DNA from 2 places in the Mesorhizobium sp. M0621 genome. Region 1 is predicted to be linked to the other one. Evidence: predicted binding sites of a transcription regulator. Region 1 holds the regulator's gene; the other holds the start of a gene.
What was found. The regulator LexA, encoded in region 1, represses DNA repair genes until DNA is damaged. The targets are predictions, from matches to a motif close to TGTTCNNNNTGTGTTCNG.
Positions count from the first base shown of each region.

Region 2: NKI38_RS02425 (nucleoid-associated protein) is a predicted target of LexA. The motif match lies at 2,352-2,369, and genes of this name have one in related genera.

Region 1 is NZ_JAMYQF010000042.1:13,343-21,272, reverse strand. Features, by position in the region: gene NKI38_RS24065 (hormone-sensitive lipase) at 1-29, opposite strand, end outside; gene NKI38_RS24060 (AMP-binding protein) at 345-1,970, shown strand; gene kynA (tryptophan 2,3-dioxygenase) at 1,967-2,803, shown strand; gene kynU (kynureninase) at 2,887-4,134, shown strand; gene lexA (transcriptional repressor LexA) at 4,570-5,322, shown strand; gene NKI38_RS24040 (ComEC/Rec2 family competence protein) at 5,316-7,775, opposite strand; gene gltX (glutamate--tRNA ligase) at 7,878-7,930, shown strand, end outside.
Region 2 is NZ_JAMYQF010000002.1:181,069-188,998, reverse strand. Features, by position in the region: gene NKI38_RS02435 (ATP-binding protein) at 1-823, opposite strand, end outside; gene NKI38_RS02430 (SIR2 family protein) at 826-2,100, opposite strand; gene NKI38_RS02425 (nucleoid-associated protein) at 2,466-3,512, shown strand; gene NKI38_RS02420 (GTP pyrophosphokinase) at 3,509-4,495, shown strand; gene NKI38_RS02415 (conjugal transfer protein TraG) at 4,954-6,981, shown strand; gene NKI38_RS02410 (CopG family transcriptional regulator) at 7,102-7,515, shown strand; gene trbB (P-type conjugative transfer ATPase TrbB) at 7,512-7,930, shown strand, end outside.

The DNA of each region.
Region 1 (7,930 bases):
TCCCAATCGACAACGTGACGTTCGAACATCTGCGCCCTCCACCAAAAACGGCATCGCTTCTGAGCTAGCAATGGCCAGCGCAATGCCGTGCGTCAATGCTTCAGAGCCAAAACATTTTAGGCTTGAAACAAATTTCGACTGGTGCGATCCTGCTATGACGAACAGCCGACAAAATGGGAGGTCCGCTGTGCTGCCCCAAACCTGCAGACATCAGCCCTTTCGAGTGGCGACGTCGAGCAAGGTGCGACTGGCAGAAGCCTCCTCGGGAAAAGTAGGACACCTTCTCCACCACACCGGCCAGACGCCTCGCGCACTGGCCAGGCAGCAGACGGGATAGCGGCGACATGCTTGGGCCTTCAGCGCATATCGACACATTCACACGCGATCACCTGCCACCTCCGGAGCAATGGCCGGATTTCCTGCTCGACGGCTTTCACTATCCCGAACGTCTCAATGCCGGCGTCGAACTGACCGACCGGCTGGTCGAGAAGGGCCTCGGTGACCACACCGCGCTGATCGGCAATGGCCGCCGCCGCACCTACAAGGAACTGTCCGACTGGACGAACAGGCTGGCCCACGCGCTGGTCGAGAATTATGGCGTCAAGCCGGGCAACCGGGTGTTGATCCGCTCCGCCAACAACCCCGCCATGGTCGCCTGCTGGCTGGCCGCCACCAAGGTCGGCGCCGTGGTCGTCAACACCATGCCGATGCTGCGCGCCGGCGAGCTTGCCAAGATCGTCGACAAGGCGGAAATCACCGTCGCGCTCTGCGACACCAGGCTGATGGACGAGATGACCGCCTGCGCCAAGGACAGCGCGTTCCTCAAACAGGTCATCGGCTTCGACGGCATCGCCAATCATGATGCCGAACTCGACCGTGTCGCTCTCGACAAGCCGGTTACCTTCACCGCCGTCGAAACCGGCCGCGACGATGTCGCGCTGCTCGGCTTCACCTCGGGCACGACAGGCGTGCCGAAGGCGACGATGCATTTCCACCGTGATCTCCTGATCATCGCCGACGCCTACGCCCGCGAAATCCTCCGGGTAACGCCGGACGACATCTTCGTCGGCTCGCCGCCGCTGGCCTTCACCTTCGGCCTTGGCGGGCTCGCCATCTTCCCGCTCCGCTTCGGGGCGGCGGCGACGCTGCTGGAACAGGCGACGCCGCCCAACATGATCCACATCATCGAGACCTATAAGGCGACCATCTCCTTCACCGCGCCGACCGCCTACCGCGCCATGCTGAAGGCCATGGATGAAGGGGCCGACCTGTCATCGCTGCGCGTCGCCGTTTCGGCCGGCGAGACCTTGCCCGCTCCGGTTTTCGAGGAGTGGACGCAAAAAACCGGCAAGCCGATTCTCGACGGCATCGGCGCCACCGAAATGCTGCACATCTTCATCTCCAACCGTTTTGGCGACATGAAGCCCGCGTCGACCGGCAAGCCGGTGGGCGGTTACGAGGCGCGCATCGTCGATGATGAGATGCGGGAGGTGCCGCGCGGCGCGACCGGCAGGCTGGCGGTGCGCGGGCCGACCGGCTGCCGCTACATGGCCGATGACAGGCAGAAGGAATACGTCCGCGACGGCTGGAACCTCACCGGCGACACTTTCACCCAGGACGAAGACGGCTTCTTTCATTTCGCCGCGCGCTCCGACGACATGATCGTCAGCGCCGGCTACAACATCGCCGGGCCTGAGGTCGAGGCGGCACTGCTGTCGCATCCGGACGTCGCCGAATGCGCGGTGATCGGCGCGGACGATGCCGGGCGCGGCCAGATCGTCGAGGCGCATGTTGTGCTGGTGCAGGGCGTCGCGCCTGACGCGTTGACCACCAAGCGCCTGCAGGACCATGTCAAGGCAACGATCGCACCCTATAAATACCCGCGATCGGTGAAATTCATCGCCGCCCTGCCCAAGACCCAGACCGGCAAGATCCAGCGCTTCCGGCTGCGCACGGAGAAAATCAATTGAGCGAGCCCTACGATCCGGCGTCCGAAGGCGCACAGATGTCGTTCAAGGAGCGCATGTCCTACAGCGACTATCTGCACCTGGAGAAAGTGCTGGAGGCCCAGACGCCGCTGTCGTCGGCGCATGACGAGATGCTGTTCATCATCCAGCACCAGACCTCTGAACTCTGGATGAAGCTCGCTCTGCACGAGATCGGCGCCGCGATCCGTTCGATCCGCGCCGACCGCCTCGAGCCGAGCTTCAAGATGCTGTCGCGCGTCGCCCGCATCTTCGAGCAGTTGAACAACGCCTGGGACGTGCTGCGGACGATGACGCCCAGCGAATACACCGAGTTCCGCGACGCGCTCGGGCAGTCCTCGGGTTTCCAGTCCTGGCAGTATCGTGCCATCGAATTCATGGCAGGCAACCGCAACCTTGCCATGCTCGGGCCGCACAAGCACCGACCGGACCTCAGCGGAAAGCTGGAGGCGATCCTGGCAGAGCCGTCGCTCTACGACGAGGCGCTACTGCTTTTGGCGCGCAACGGATTCGACATCGGTGCCGACGCCAGGCGCACGGACTGGCGTGGGACACGAACCGAGAATGAAGAGGTCCTGGTCGCCTGGCAGACCATTTACCGCGACCCGCAGCGCTACTGGATGTTCTACGAGCTGGCCGAGAAACTGGTCGACTTCGAGGATTATTTCCGCCGCTGGCGCTTCAACCATGTCACCACGGTCGAACGCATCATCGGCCTGAAACGCGGCACCGGCGGTACATCGGGTGCCTCGTATCTCAAGAAGATGCTTGAGGTCGTGCTGTTTCCGGAGCTGTGGACCGTCCGCACCCGGCTCTGACATCATCGAAATGAGAACAGGCATACCGAGGGGACGCGCTTGTGGCGGAAAACCCTTCGCGAACAACCGAGGATTGACCGACCATGTGTGGAATTCCTGATCTCGCTGCGATCGAAGCGATGGATGCCACGGATCCGCTGCGTGCCATGCGCGACCGTTTCATTCTGCCGGAGGGGGTGATCTATCTCGATGGCAATTCTCTCGGGGCAGCGTCGCATGCCGTTTTCGGCGAGCTGCAGCAGGCGGCGACCAAGGAATGGGCCCAGGATCTCATCCGGGCCTGGAATACGGCCGGATGGTTCGAGATGCCGGTCGAACTCGGTGATCAGCTTGGACGCCTGATCGGAGCCGCGGCCGGCCAGACCGTCGTCTGCGACACGACATCGACCAACATCTACAAGGTGTTGCATGCGGCGATGGAGATGCGGCCCGGCCGGTTGGCCATCGTCGCCGAGGGTGACAGTTTTCCCACCGACCTGTACATCGCCGAAGGCGTGGCCTCGACCCGGGATGGCGCCTTGCTGCGTCTCGCGGGCGTCGACGCACCAACCATTGAAGAACTGATCGATGAAAGCGTCGCGGTGGTGCTGGTCAACCACGTCAATTACAAATCCGGTGAACTGCGCGACATGGCGGCGCTGACGCGCAAGGCTCATGCGGCCGGAGCGCTGATCGTCTGGGATCTATGCCACACCGCGGGCGCTCTGCCGGTCGAGCTCGACCGCGCAAATGCCGATTTCGCTGTCGGCTGCACCTACAAGTACCTCAACGGCGGTCCGGGCGCGCCGGCCTTCATCTATGCCGCCCAGCGCCACCATGGCGAGATCAGCCAGCCACTCAGCGGCTGGTGGGGGCATGCACGCCCCTTTGCCTTCGAACGGGGTTATGTGGCCGGCACCGGCATCCGCCGCTTTCTGTGCGGCACGCAGCCGGTCCTGTCGATGCGGGCGCTCAAAGGTGCGCTTGCCATCTGGAACGACGTCGACATGGCGGCATTGCGAAAGAAGAGCGTCGCGCTGACCGAACTGTTCATCCAGCTCGTCGAGGCGAAGTGCGGCGCCTATGGTCTCACGCTGGAGAGCACCCGCGACGCGACCAGGCGCGGCAGCCAGGTGTCGTTCCTTCACGATCATGGCTATCAAATCATGCGGGCGCTGATCGAGCGGGGGGTGATCGGTGACTTCCGCGCGCCATCGACCATCCGTTTCGGCTTCACGCCACTCTATGTCGGCTACAAGGATGTGTGGCTGGCGGTTGAGGTGCTGGAAGACATTCTGCGCACGGGTGCATGGAAGGACCAGCGTTTCGCCGTCAAGGAGGCCGTTACCTGACGCAGCCGTCCCGACGATCTGTTGTCGCCGGCCTTGCCCCTTGGTCGGATGACGGAGGACGAATTTCCAGCTCGCAAATGAGTTCGCCGCTGGTGGCCGCGCTGATTGCAGTTATTAACCAAGGTTGGCATTTTGGCTTCGTTTCGTTCACGGCAAACGAATGCCCGGAATGCCCACCGTCGAGGGCCTATCGCAACTCATGCCAGGCCTGAGCTTGGGATGGGCCACAGGCTATTAACCATAACAATTTCAATGCCGGCAAGCGCATTGCGACGGGATGCAGCCGTCGGCGAGGCCTGGCAGCGAGCTGCCAATAATTTCGATCCCCTTAATAAATTCATTAAACTTTAAACAGTTGCGGAACACAACTGGAACAGATAGTGTTTGTTCTGGGTTTGTTTTCTGATTCTGGTTTTAGGTACCCTGGGGGCCGCCATGCTGACACGCAAGCAACACGAACTGCTGATGTTCATCCATGAACGCCTGAAGGAAAGCGGCATTCCGCCATCCTTCGACGAGATGAAGGAGGCGCTCGACCTTGCCTCCAAATCCGGAATTCATCGACTGATCACGGCTCTGGAAGAGCGCGGCTTCATTCGCCGGCTGCCCAACCGGGCACGCGCGCTGGAAGTGCTGCGGTTGCCGGACTCGATCGCGCCCGGCCTCAACGCGGCGAAAAAGTTCTCGCCAAGCGTCATCCAGGGCAGTCTTGGTCAGACCAGTCTCGGTCAGGGCGGCCTTGGCCGGCAGATCAAGCCGGCGTCTTCGCGGATGCCTTCGGCCGGCAATGACGACGACGTGGTCTCCGCCGTGTCGATCCCGGTGATGGGTCGTATCGCCGCCGGTGTGCCGATCGACGCCATCCAGCATCAGACACATTCGATCTCGGTGCCGCCGGACATGATCATGGGCGGCGAGCACTATGCCCTGGAGGTCAAGGGCGACTCGATGATCGAGGCCGGCATCTTCGACGGCGATACCGTCATCATCCGCAATGCCGATACGGCCAGCCCCGGCGAGATCATCGTGGCGCTGGTGGATGAAGAGGAAGCGACGCTGAAGCGGTTCCGCCGCAAGGGCGCCTCGATTGCTCTCGAAGCAGCCAATCCGGCCTATGAGACCCGGATTTTCGGGCCCGACAGGGTCAAGGTGCAAGGCAAGCTCGTTGGCCTGATCCGCCGCTACTGAGGCGGCTGCGGTTTAATCGCTGGCTTCTCGGGTCTCTTGAAGGGCGGCAGTCCCCTCGCCTCACGCGAGAATTTGCGTTGTACGTGCCAGGGTCGATATGGCCTGTCCACGGCGAAGCTGATTGTCGCTGGTGTGGTCGCCGATTGGCGATCGAAGAAGACGGCAGCACTGCCTTTGCGGGCCAGTTGCCGCTTGGTGATGACGAGAACCAGCGGGTTGTGACAGGCGTCATATGCCGTCGCGTCATTGATGACGATCAGGTCGGCGAAGCCGCAGGCTTTCCAGGTGTCCTTTCGATCCTCGACATAGGCAATGAATGCACCGGACGGATGCCTGGCGAGACAAACGCCTGATGTGCAATAGAACGGCGCTCCCGGCGGCATTTCAGCGGCATCCCTGACGTCGAATTGGCCATCGCCTTCGTTGAACACCTCCGGCATGACGATGGTTTCGGATGTCAGCGCGCGTTTCCAATTGTCCACGGTGAATTCGTTCGGGCGCGCGCGGCTGACGGCAAGTTCGCCACCGCCGATCGGCAACGCAACCAGCCTTGCGTCCTCCGAGATCAGCACGTCAGGTGCGCGCGTATCCGAGACGGTCAGCAGGCCGGCAAGCGCGAAGGGAAGAGCCGCGAGCCGCAGCCATGTCGTCGCCATCGTCGCGATGACCAGGGCAATCGCCACCAGCAGGACAGACTGCTGAGAAATCAGTCCAACCGCATCGACGGGCGAACGCTCGGAGATCCAGCCCGATATGGCGATCATCAGCGTCAGTCCCTTGCCCATCAGGTAGAGGGCCGGCCAGTCCAACCCGAACGGCATCAGCAACGCGCTGGCGACGGCCAGAAACATCACGACTGTCACGATGGGCATGATGGCCAGATTGGCGAACAGGCTGAGCGGCGACACACGCTGAAAATGCCAGATGGCAAACAGCGCCGTGGCGCCGCCGGCGATGATGGAAGTCATGGAAAGGCCGCCCGCCGCCAGCAGGAATTTTCGCGTCAGGAAACTGGGCAGCGATCGCTTTGGCGGCGGTGGTCTCGCCTTTCCTGCACGATGATCCGCCCAGCCGGCGTAGGCGCCGACGAGTGCGGCGGTCGCGGCGAAGGACATCTGGAAACTCGGGCCGACCACCTCGTGCGGCGACACCACAATGACGGCGATTGCCGAAATTGCCAGATTGCGCATCGTCAGCGCCGCTCGATCGAACAGCACGGCAATCAGCATCACCGCCAGCATGATGAAACTGCGCTCGGCGGCAACGACGACGCCGGAAATGATGAGATAGGCGGCGATCGAGAAAAGTGCCGCGGCGGCGGCATATTTTTTTACCGGACGACGCGCGGAAAAGTCCGGAAACAAGGCGAAGGCGCCGCGCAGCAAACCCATGATGGTGCCGGCGACCAACGCCATGTGCAGTCCGGAAATAGAGATGATGTGGTAGATGCCGGTACGCCGCATCGCTTCATTGATTTCATCGGGAATGCCGGCGCGTACGCCGACGATCAGCGCCGCGGCGATCTCGCCTTCGGCGCCACCGACGCTGCCCCTGATGTGGTCGGCAATCGCTTCACGGGCTTTTTCTATCCCCGAGGAAAGGCGGGCCGCCAGCGGCATATAGTCGTCGGTGACGACGAGTTTTGGATTGCCGAGAAAGAACCCGCTGCCGCCGATGCCGGCGAAATAGCTGTCGAAGGAGAAGTCGTAGCTGTCCGGCCGCACCGGCCCGGTCGGCGGCAACAGCCTGGCATATCCAGTGATCAGGGAGCCGGCGGTCATGTCCGCCGGGATCTTTCGTGTCGAAAGCCGCACCCTCTCCGGCGCATAGCGCAGTTTCGGCCTTGCAGTCGACGTCACGTCGATGGTCAGCCGGATGCGGCCGCTCTCCATCCGGTCGAGCGAGACGATCCGGCCGGTCACCTGCGTCGAGATTTCCGAACCCAGCATCTGTGTGCCGGCGCGCCATGTCTCGACCTTTGCGGCGAGCACCCCGAGCACACACAAAAGCGCCGCCATGAAGCACAAATGGGTTTTCGGCCAGGAACGCGAGACCAGCGCACAGAGCCCCGCCAAGATGACGACTGCGACAGGCTTTGCGAAGTTCGGCTCCGCCGCCAGCGAAAAATAGCCGATTGCTCCGCTCGCCAGGCAGACCGGCACCAGCAGGAAGGCCACGCCACGGTCGAGTTCCAGCCCTGCGGCCGCGGCCACGCTATGGCGCAGGCGAGGCAGCGAAATCCGGCCGATTTGCCGGCGCACGCGTACGATCCTGCCGGTTTCGGCAGTTGGAACGGAGGCGGAGACATCCGCTTGAAGCGGCGCCTTGCCGGGATCCGGCATGAGGGGCGATGGCGTCGGCAGCGGAGTTGGCAGAGGCGCAAACAGGGATCGCTCGCTGACGCCAACGGCAGCGTCCTCGCCCTGATCCGAGCCCCAGCCTCGTCCAGCCATCGGGTCTGCCCCTTGCGCCCTCGACACCCTATGCTACATGAACGCCGGGCGCGCGAAAGTCCGCGCAACCGCACCCCGCTTCAGATGCTTTCCGAGAGTTCCATGTCCGACAAGGTCGTAACCCGTTTTGCCCCCTCGCCCACCGGCTACCTGCA
Region 2 (7,930 bases), on a different contig from region 1:
TGCTGAAAACTACGCCTTCCGGCGCGATTCCCCCGCACACCCGCAAAAGCTTCAGGCTTCGCATAGCCTCCCTGAGTTTGGGGCCTTGCGATTGTCCAGACGGACGGAAGAGGGCAAACAAATCCTCTTCCGTCGTCTGCGTGTAGGGAAAATGAACCGGCTGGGTGCCTTCTTCATCGTTGAAAGCATAGTGCTTCGTGACGGACGGCAAGCTTGCGAATTCTCCCGTCGGATCAAAGAGAATGCACTTTCCGCCGGCTGCCTTGATCTGATCGAGGATGGCGGCAATTGTCCAGCTCTTGCCGCCGCCCGTGGCCCCGAAGACACCGCAATGCCGTCCGAACAGTTTTTCGGGCGGCAATTTCAGATGGATGCCGCCGCCGGCGCTTAGCAAGCCAAGATCGATCGACAACTGATCGCTTCCCGAAAGCGAGTTAGCGGCGAGGTCACCGAACAATTTTGGTTGCGCGAGATAAACGGCATCGCCAATGCGAGGATGCGCTCGTAAGCCGCGAACAAGCTTCTGGTTTTTCTGATCGACAGATGCGAGCAGTTGAATTCGACCGACGGGATGAGGTTCCGGCGGGCTTCCCATCGCGGGTTCCACGCTCAGCCGCTCATTGTCCGGGAGCTTGACTTCGATGATGCGCCCCAGAAGCTTGATGCTCTCGCAGTCGATGAAAACGAAGTCACCGACAGCGCCTCGCGCGAGCGCGCGTCGTTCCGGGCGGGCCGTCGCCTGCGGAAGATTGGCCTGTGCAATCGAGGCACCCACAACGGTAATGGTTCCGACATAGCGATCGGGATCGACAAGGCTTTGCATGATCACGACCCGGCCGGGTTATTCAGGATCTTGAGGCGCTCCATATGCCGCTCTCGCTCGGTCTGAGCAACGAGATCGGGGAGGGCTTGCGCGAGATCATCAAAGCGGCCGTTCAGAAGTGAGAGCCTTTGATCACCTATGTCGACGAGGCGCTTGAAAGTTCCAAAAGACGCGCTCGCACCGGGACGTGCGAGTGTATCGGCCGGTAGGATATGCGCTTTGGTCTCGAGCTCGCCGTCGGCGATGTATGCAAGGTCGCAGACGATGACGCGCAGGCTCATATTTGCCTCCACAGCGGCAAGTATGGGCTTGGTTATATGATCGTCATTGAACCCGAAACCGGAGATGATGACGGCCGTATCGGGCTCTCGCAAAGCGCTTTGCAGGGCTCCCATCATATCAAGAAAAGGCGTTTCGAACGCCTCCTGGTATTTGCTGTCGCGTGGGTAGATCAACGCCGCCGGGCCGTCGTCATCGCTTCTGGAGCGGACAAGCTCCGCACCTTTGCGCCGCCAATCTATGGAGCCGTGCAATTTGTGAAGGTGGAAAACATTTTCGATGTAATCCGGGCTATCCCTGCCGGCATCTCGCCTGACGATGTCGTGGACGAAATGACCACGATCATAGACCTGTGGCAAAGAGTGGGAGAAGCCGTCGATCATCGTAAAACGGAGCGCGCGAGCGGCGTACTCGAAGGCTAGATCATAGTTGGTCGTGAATATGCGGGTGCGCGGCTTGCGCACGCCCCGCCGGGCGATTTTTCGGATGATCGCTTGATGGGCGCTCAGGTCGGTGGCCTCGTCAACGAAATCGACGCTCAGGGCGATCGTCTTTTCTGCAAGCCCGATAAATTCGGCAACGTCTTTCGCTTTTTCCACGCCGAAGAGTTCGAGATAAATTTTGCAGTGGGATAGAAATTTCTCAATATTCTTCGCTGCAACCACCGCCTTGGCATTCGGCATAAGAGCGGCGATCTTGTTGACCGTCTCCTGCGTTGCCGCTGTGACGACCCCGTCCCACAGATTGAGCATGCTTGGGGCTTGCTTTGCGCCCTGGGCTGCATTCCTCGCGCAAAAAGACGATCCGGCACCGGTGAGCAGAACAAGGTTCGATGCGTTCAGGGCAGAGGTAAGCAGATCCTCGATAGCGCGGCTGCTGCCGCGATCTACAACTTCCCCCTTGTCGCTCTTCACGTCGTCATGCGAGCGCCAGCCTTCGCCGCGCGCGTAAAGACGGATGTTGCTGGCGGCTGCCAGCTTTGTTTTCCAGTAGCTCATAGTTCCTCCCACAGACAAACCATACAAGCATCGCCGTCGTAGGAGAACCAATTTCCCCGCGTTGTTTTCTTCGGAACAATCTCGCCCTGGCTTCTGCGAAAGCAGCCGGCATACGTTGCCGCATCGACGATACATTAGCGTTTACTTAATCAAGAAGACTCGCTTTTCCTGTCCCATTTTATGATCCCTTGAAACGAATGGCGGCCGTGTAGCGGCCGCCCTTCGTACCCCTCCTACGTCGGCGACCCTTGTGTTCATGCTTTGATCTGATATCCTTCCTTAACCCGCTCAGAATAATATTCTTCAATATCTTCGAAGGGGATCGAGTTTTGCTTGTAGAGAATCTTTCTATCGGCCGAGTCGTTATGCATGAGGTATTCCAGAGGAAAGACGGGCCCAATGTAGTGCCGCCATCCTACGGCAAGGATCTCGAAGTACTGGATGCCAAGGCTCTCAGCCATTTTGGGATGCGTATCACTGACGCGCTCTCCGCACAGTCCAAGAGCATAGAGATGCAGATAGTGAAGACCGATGACGCGAGCGTGGTTGGGACTGCTCGACGTCTTGTTCTCGCAACCGACACCGACTTCCCCAGCATCTCCAATCACATGGCCGATGCCCTCGCTGACGCACAGAAATCACGAGGGATTCCCGGTGGAATGCTTCTAGTCTTCGATGGGAAAGTCGGTGGCGACGGAAAGCCCTTCTTAGGGGTGATTAAAGCGGAGATGCAGTCCGGCTTTCAACGCCGACTGGCTGCGGCAAAAATTGTGACCGAATTCCTCGAGAACATCTTCCTGACGCCAGCCACGAGACTTTACAAGCTTGCTCTGTTCATCTCTGAAGATGCCGCTGTCGCGGCGAGCACAAATTGGCGATGCTTCGTATTTGACAGCAATATCACCGCCGCCCGCCGAGAGAACGCGGCCGTATATTTCTACGACGGCTTTCTTGGCTGCGCCTTTCCTGAGAGCGGGAAATACGAAACCGCGAAGTTCTTCGACCTCACGAAGGAATTCGTTCGCACCTTGGTAAATGACCGAGATCTCCGAAGGGACCTGGGCGACGCGCTGTTCGCCTTCGTCAAGGTAGATCAGGCACCCACGTTCACCTCGCAACAGTTCGGCGACACGTATCTGCCACCCGAATTGCGCGACCCGTTTAACAAGTTCCTCGAAGCCAAGAAATTCCCGACCAATAGAGCCGTGGTTCGGGACATCAGCGAGATGGGTGGAAGGTTGCGGCGCCGGAAGTACAAGTTCGGTCCAGACATCGAGTTCTCTGCGTCCCCGGACGCGATACGGAATGGCACCGTGACATTCGAGGATGTGCCGGCAGGCGATGTTTCCGAAGGCGAGGCTGCAAGCTGGACCAGGATCACGGTCCGCAGGCCAGTCACCGAACAGCTATGACGACCGAGTTCGAGATCCTGCGGCGCTGGGAGGCGGAGCAGCAATACTACGATGCCTGGGGCAGGTTCATCATCCACGCGGTCATCGATGGGCTCTCGACCCAGGTGAAAGCGCCGGACCTGTTCTTGCGCCTTCCGGTTAAGCATAGGCTGAAGGAGAGCAAGTCGCTTATCCAGAAGGCTCTCTATCGCGGCAAGGGCTATGCAAGTCCGTATGACGACATCGAGGACAAGGTGGGCATCCGCTTCGTCGTGCTCACTTCCGACGAAATACCCATCGTCGAGAAGGCGATCACCGAATCCGGCGACGGATACTGGTTCTGGGAAAAGGCCCGGGACTTCGCTGAGGAGCGAGCTCGCAAGCCTTGGGAGTTCGGGTACCAGTCGGTCCACTACGTGGTTCGGGCAAAAGCGGGGGTCGTCTTCGAGGGCGTCCCTATGCCGCTGGACATTCCGTGCGAGATCCAGGTCCGCACGCTGCTGCAGCATGCCTTCAGCGAAGTCACCCACGACACAATCTACAAACCAAGCGTCAAATCGACCCCTGAGATGATGCGGGCTGCGGCAAAGGCGATGGCGTTAATCGAAGCGACTGACGACTACTTCCGCCAAGTCGGCAACCTCATCGACGCATCGGTCAAGAGCGTCAAGGCACTGATCGACGCCTTGTCCGTGTACTACGGAGACAAGGTGGGCATGGACGCGACTGTCACCACTCTCGACGGTGAGTTGATCGAAGCGTACCTCCCACTGGCCGGCGAGAGCTCAATTGAAGACATCCTCCTATGGCTGAACACCAAGGATTTCATCATGGAGCGCATCAAGGGCCGGCGACAGGACCAGACCCTGTTCGCCTTGCCCTCGATCTTGTTGCTCTATTTCGTGGTGGGCAATTTTCCGAGCATCGCCACCTCGCCGGGTTTATTTACCGATGAGGAACTCGGGCCGATATACTCCGACCTTGGGTTGGCCCTTCCGCTGTAGGCCAGAAGGCAGTCCAAGGCGTCGAAGCTCAAGTCCAAACGAGGTTGCCTTGCGAAAAAACGTCGCTCAGCCCGGGAATCTGCGCTGGGGCAGCGGCTGATCAGCGCGCGTTTCCCCTGAGAGACGCGACTGAAGGAGTTGTGTCGACAGAAGTTCGCCAAGCGTGACGTCGACGGGCGGCCACTATCTTGGTTCTCGAATTTGACGGCGAGTAACGCAATGAGGTCGCTCCAGAACGGCAGCTTATCGCAAATCCTAGCCCGAAGCCCGCTAGGCCGGTAACGGCCCAAAACAAGTCATTCGCTCGTCGCCTTCGCGATGACACTTCTTGGCGCCCCAGTCTGCCAAGCCTGCAACGTTCACTGCATCGCACGGGCGCGTATATTGGGTATCTTCGATATTCTGAAACGTCACGTCATGCTGCTTCCATCTACTACCAAACAGTGGAGGCTGTGCCCGTGACACCGACGAAGCTCCTTGTCGGCCAGATAGTCGTTGTGTTCGCCATCGTCATCGTTGGCGTATGGGCGGCAACGCAATGGTGCGCCCACATGCTGGAGTATCAGCCGCAGCTTGGCGCGCCATGGTTTGCCGCGGCCTGGCCAATCTACAAGCCGTGGAAACTGTTCGAATGGTGGTTTCAATTCGACGCCTATGCGCCTGAGGTCTTCGACAAGGCCGGCATGCTTGCCGGAGCCAGCGGATTCTTGGGGTGTGCGGCCGCAATAGCTGGCTCCCTCTGGCGCGCGCGGCAGAGGGGGTTGGTCACCACCTACGGTTCCTCACGATGGGCCGCGGCTCGGGAAATCGAGAAGGCAGGCCTGTTTGAGCCGGCCGGCGTTTTCCTTGGCAAACTGAAGGATCACTATCTGCGACATGACGGGCCGGAACATGTCATGGCCTTTGCGCCGACACGTTCGGGCAAGGGCGTGGGATTGGTCGTTCCAACGCTTCTTTCCTGGACCGGCTCGGCCGTCATTCACGACATCAAAGGCGAGAACTGGCAGCTGACTTCCGGCTGGCGGTCGAAGTTCTCTTTCTGCCTCCTGTTCAATCCGACCGACTCGAGATCGGCGCGCTATAACCCGCTGCTGGAAGTGCGCAGGGGTTCAGATGAGGTCCGCGACGTTCAGAACATCGCGGACATTCTCGTCGATCCGGAAGGCGCGCTGGAGCGGCGGAATCATTGGGAGAAGACTAGTCATTCACTCTTGGTCGGGGCCATCTTGCACGTGCTCTACGCGGAAGAAGAAAAGACGCTCGCGCGCGTCGCCACTTTCCTGTCGGATCCGCAACGCTCGTTTGCCGCGACACTGCTGCGGATGATGACCACCAACCACCTCGGCACGGCGGACACACCTCGGGTCCATCCCGTCGTGGCCTCGGCGGCTCGCGAGGTGCTGAACAAGTCAGAGAACGAGCGTTCTGGCGTTCTCTCGACCGCAATGTCATTTCTCGGGCTCTATCGTGATCCGACGGTTGCCTCGGCAACATCGGCCTGCGACTGGCGCATTGCCGATCTCATGGATGCGGAACGACCGATGTCGCTCTATCTAGTGGTGCCGCCATCGGATATCTCGCGCACCAAGCCACTGGTGCGACTGGTGCTCAATCAGATCGGCAGGCGACTGACGGAGCGGCTGGAAGGTGACCCGAAGAAAAGCCGCAAGTACCAACTGCTCATGATGCTAGACGAATTTCCGGCTCTTGGTCGCCTCGACTTCTTCGAGACCGCGCTCGCCTTCATGGCGGGTTACGGCATCCGCGCGTATCTGATCGCGCAATCCTTGAACCAGATCTCCAAAGCCTATGGCGAGAACAACGCCATTCTCGACAATTGCCATGTGCGCATTGCCTTTTCCTCCAACGACGAGCGCACGGCCAAACGCATATCGGATGCGCTCGGTACGGCGACGGAACTCAGGTCCATGCGCAACTACGCCGGCCACCGGCTGGCGCCCTGGCTTTCGCACGTCATGGTCAGTCGCCAGGAGACTGCTCGCCCGCTGCTGACGCCTGGCGAAGTGATGCAGTTGCCGCAAGCTGATGAATTAATCCTTGTTTCGGGGTTGCCGCCGATCCGCGCCCAGAAGTTGCGCTATTACCAGGATCCGAATTTCACCGAACGGGTGCTGCCGGCGCCGGTGTTGCGGGAGGGTCTGTACGCGGACTGTCCTGCGTCGCGCCCCGACGATTGGAGCGGACAAGTCCGCAGTGTTGACCGCCGTCTGGCTGCCGATGACGAAAACGCCGGCGCGGCAATCGAAGAAGGGAGCGGCGTGCAACAGCAGCGTCATCCCGGCCTGCCTGAAGAACACGTCGTCGTCTCTCGGGAGCCTGATCAGGATGACCTCTTCAATCTGTCGGACGATGACGCCGAGGCACCCGCAGACAAGCGCGTCATGGACCGGGTTTCTACCGCGGCGAGCGCCTACGGCCTCAACGAGGGAAGGGGCGACGACAAGGACATCATCCCCGGCTTCTGAACGCTTTCCGCAACTGAGGCGTATCTCGGCGTAGATAACGCCCATAAGCGATTTTGCGGATCTCGGCGATGTTCGTTCGCACCGCCGGCGCATCAGCGCCGGCCAGTCGGAACGAGACGTATGAAGCCCCATCGCATTCGCCACCAGTTTCTGCTCGAACCCGAATTGAGCGAGAAGCTGGAAACCCTCAGCCGCAACCCGTCGACCACGAAATCGGCAATCGTCGCGAAAGCGGTCGAGGCCTTCATCGAACGGCGTGGTGAAAACGAGCTCGACCAGCGCTACGGCAAGCGGCTGGACCGTCTTTCCCGCGATCTCGACCATGTCAGGCGCGACGCCGAAATAACTCTGGAGAGCCTGGCGCTCTTAATCCGCTTTTCAATCACGCTTCATGCCCACACGCCAATTCCGGATCGGGCGACACAGGCGATCGCCCAAGAGCGCTTTGACAAATTCGTCGAGCAGGTCGGTCGCCAGATAGCCTCCGGAAAGCGCTCTCTTGGTTACGGCAAGGGCAACGGAGGCGAAGGATGAACTCTCATCCCGCAGCGGATCACCGCCGCCGAGCCATGCTGCGCACAGCCATGGGCGCGGCGATCACCGAGGCCCTTTCCGATTCGAAAGTCATCGAGGTGATGGTCAATCCCGACGGCACGCTGAGGCTCGACCGCTTGGGAGAAGGCCGGGTCGATACAGGCGTGCACATGCATCCTTCCGAGGCGGAACGCATCATCCGGCTCGTCGCCTCCCATGTACGCGCCGAGGCGCATGCAGATAGTCCGATTGTCAGTGCCGAATTGCCATCAGGCGAGCGCTTCGAGGGTCTGCTACCGCCGGTCGTGCTGGCGCCATGCTTCGCCATCCGCAAACCGGCGGCAAAACTCTACACGCTGGCCAACTATGTCGCGGATCGCGTCATGCTCCCGCTGCAGGCTGATGCCCTGAGGAA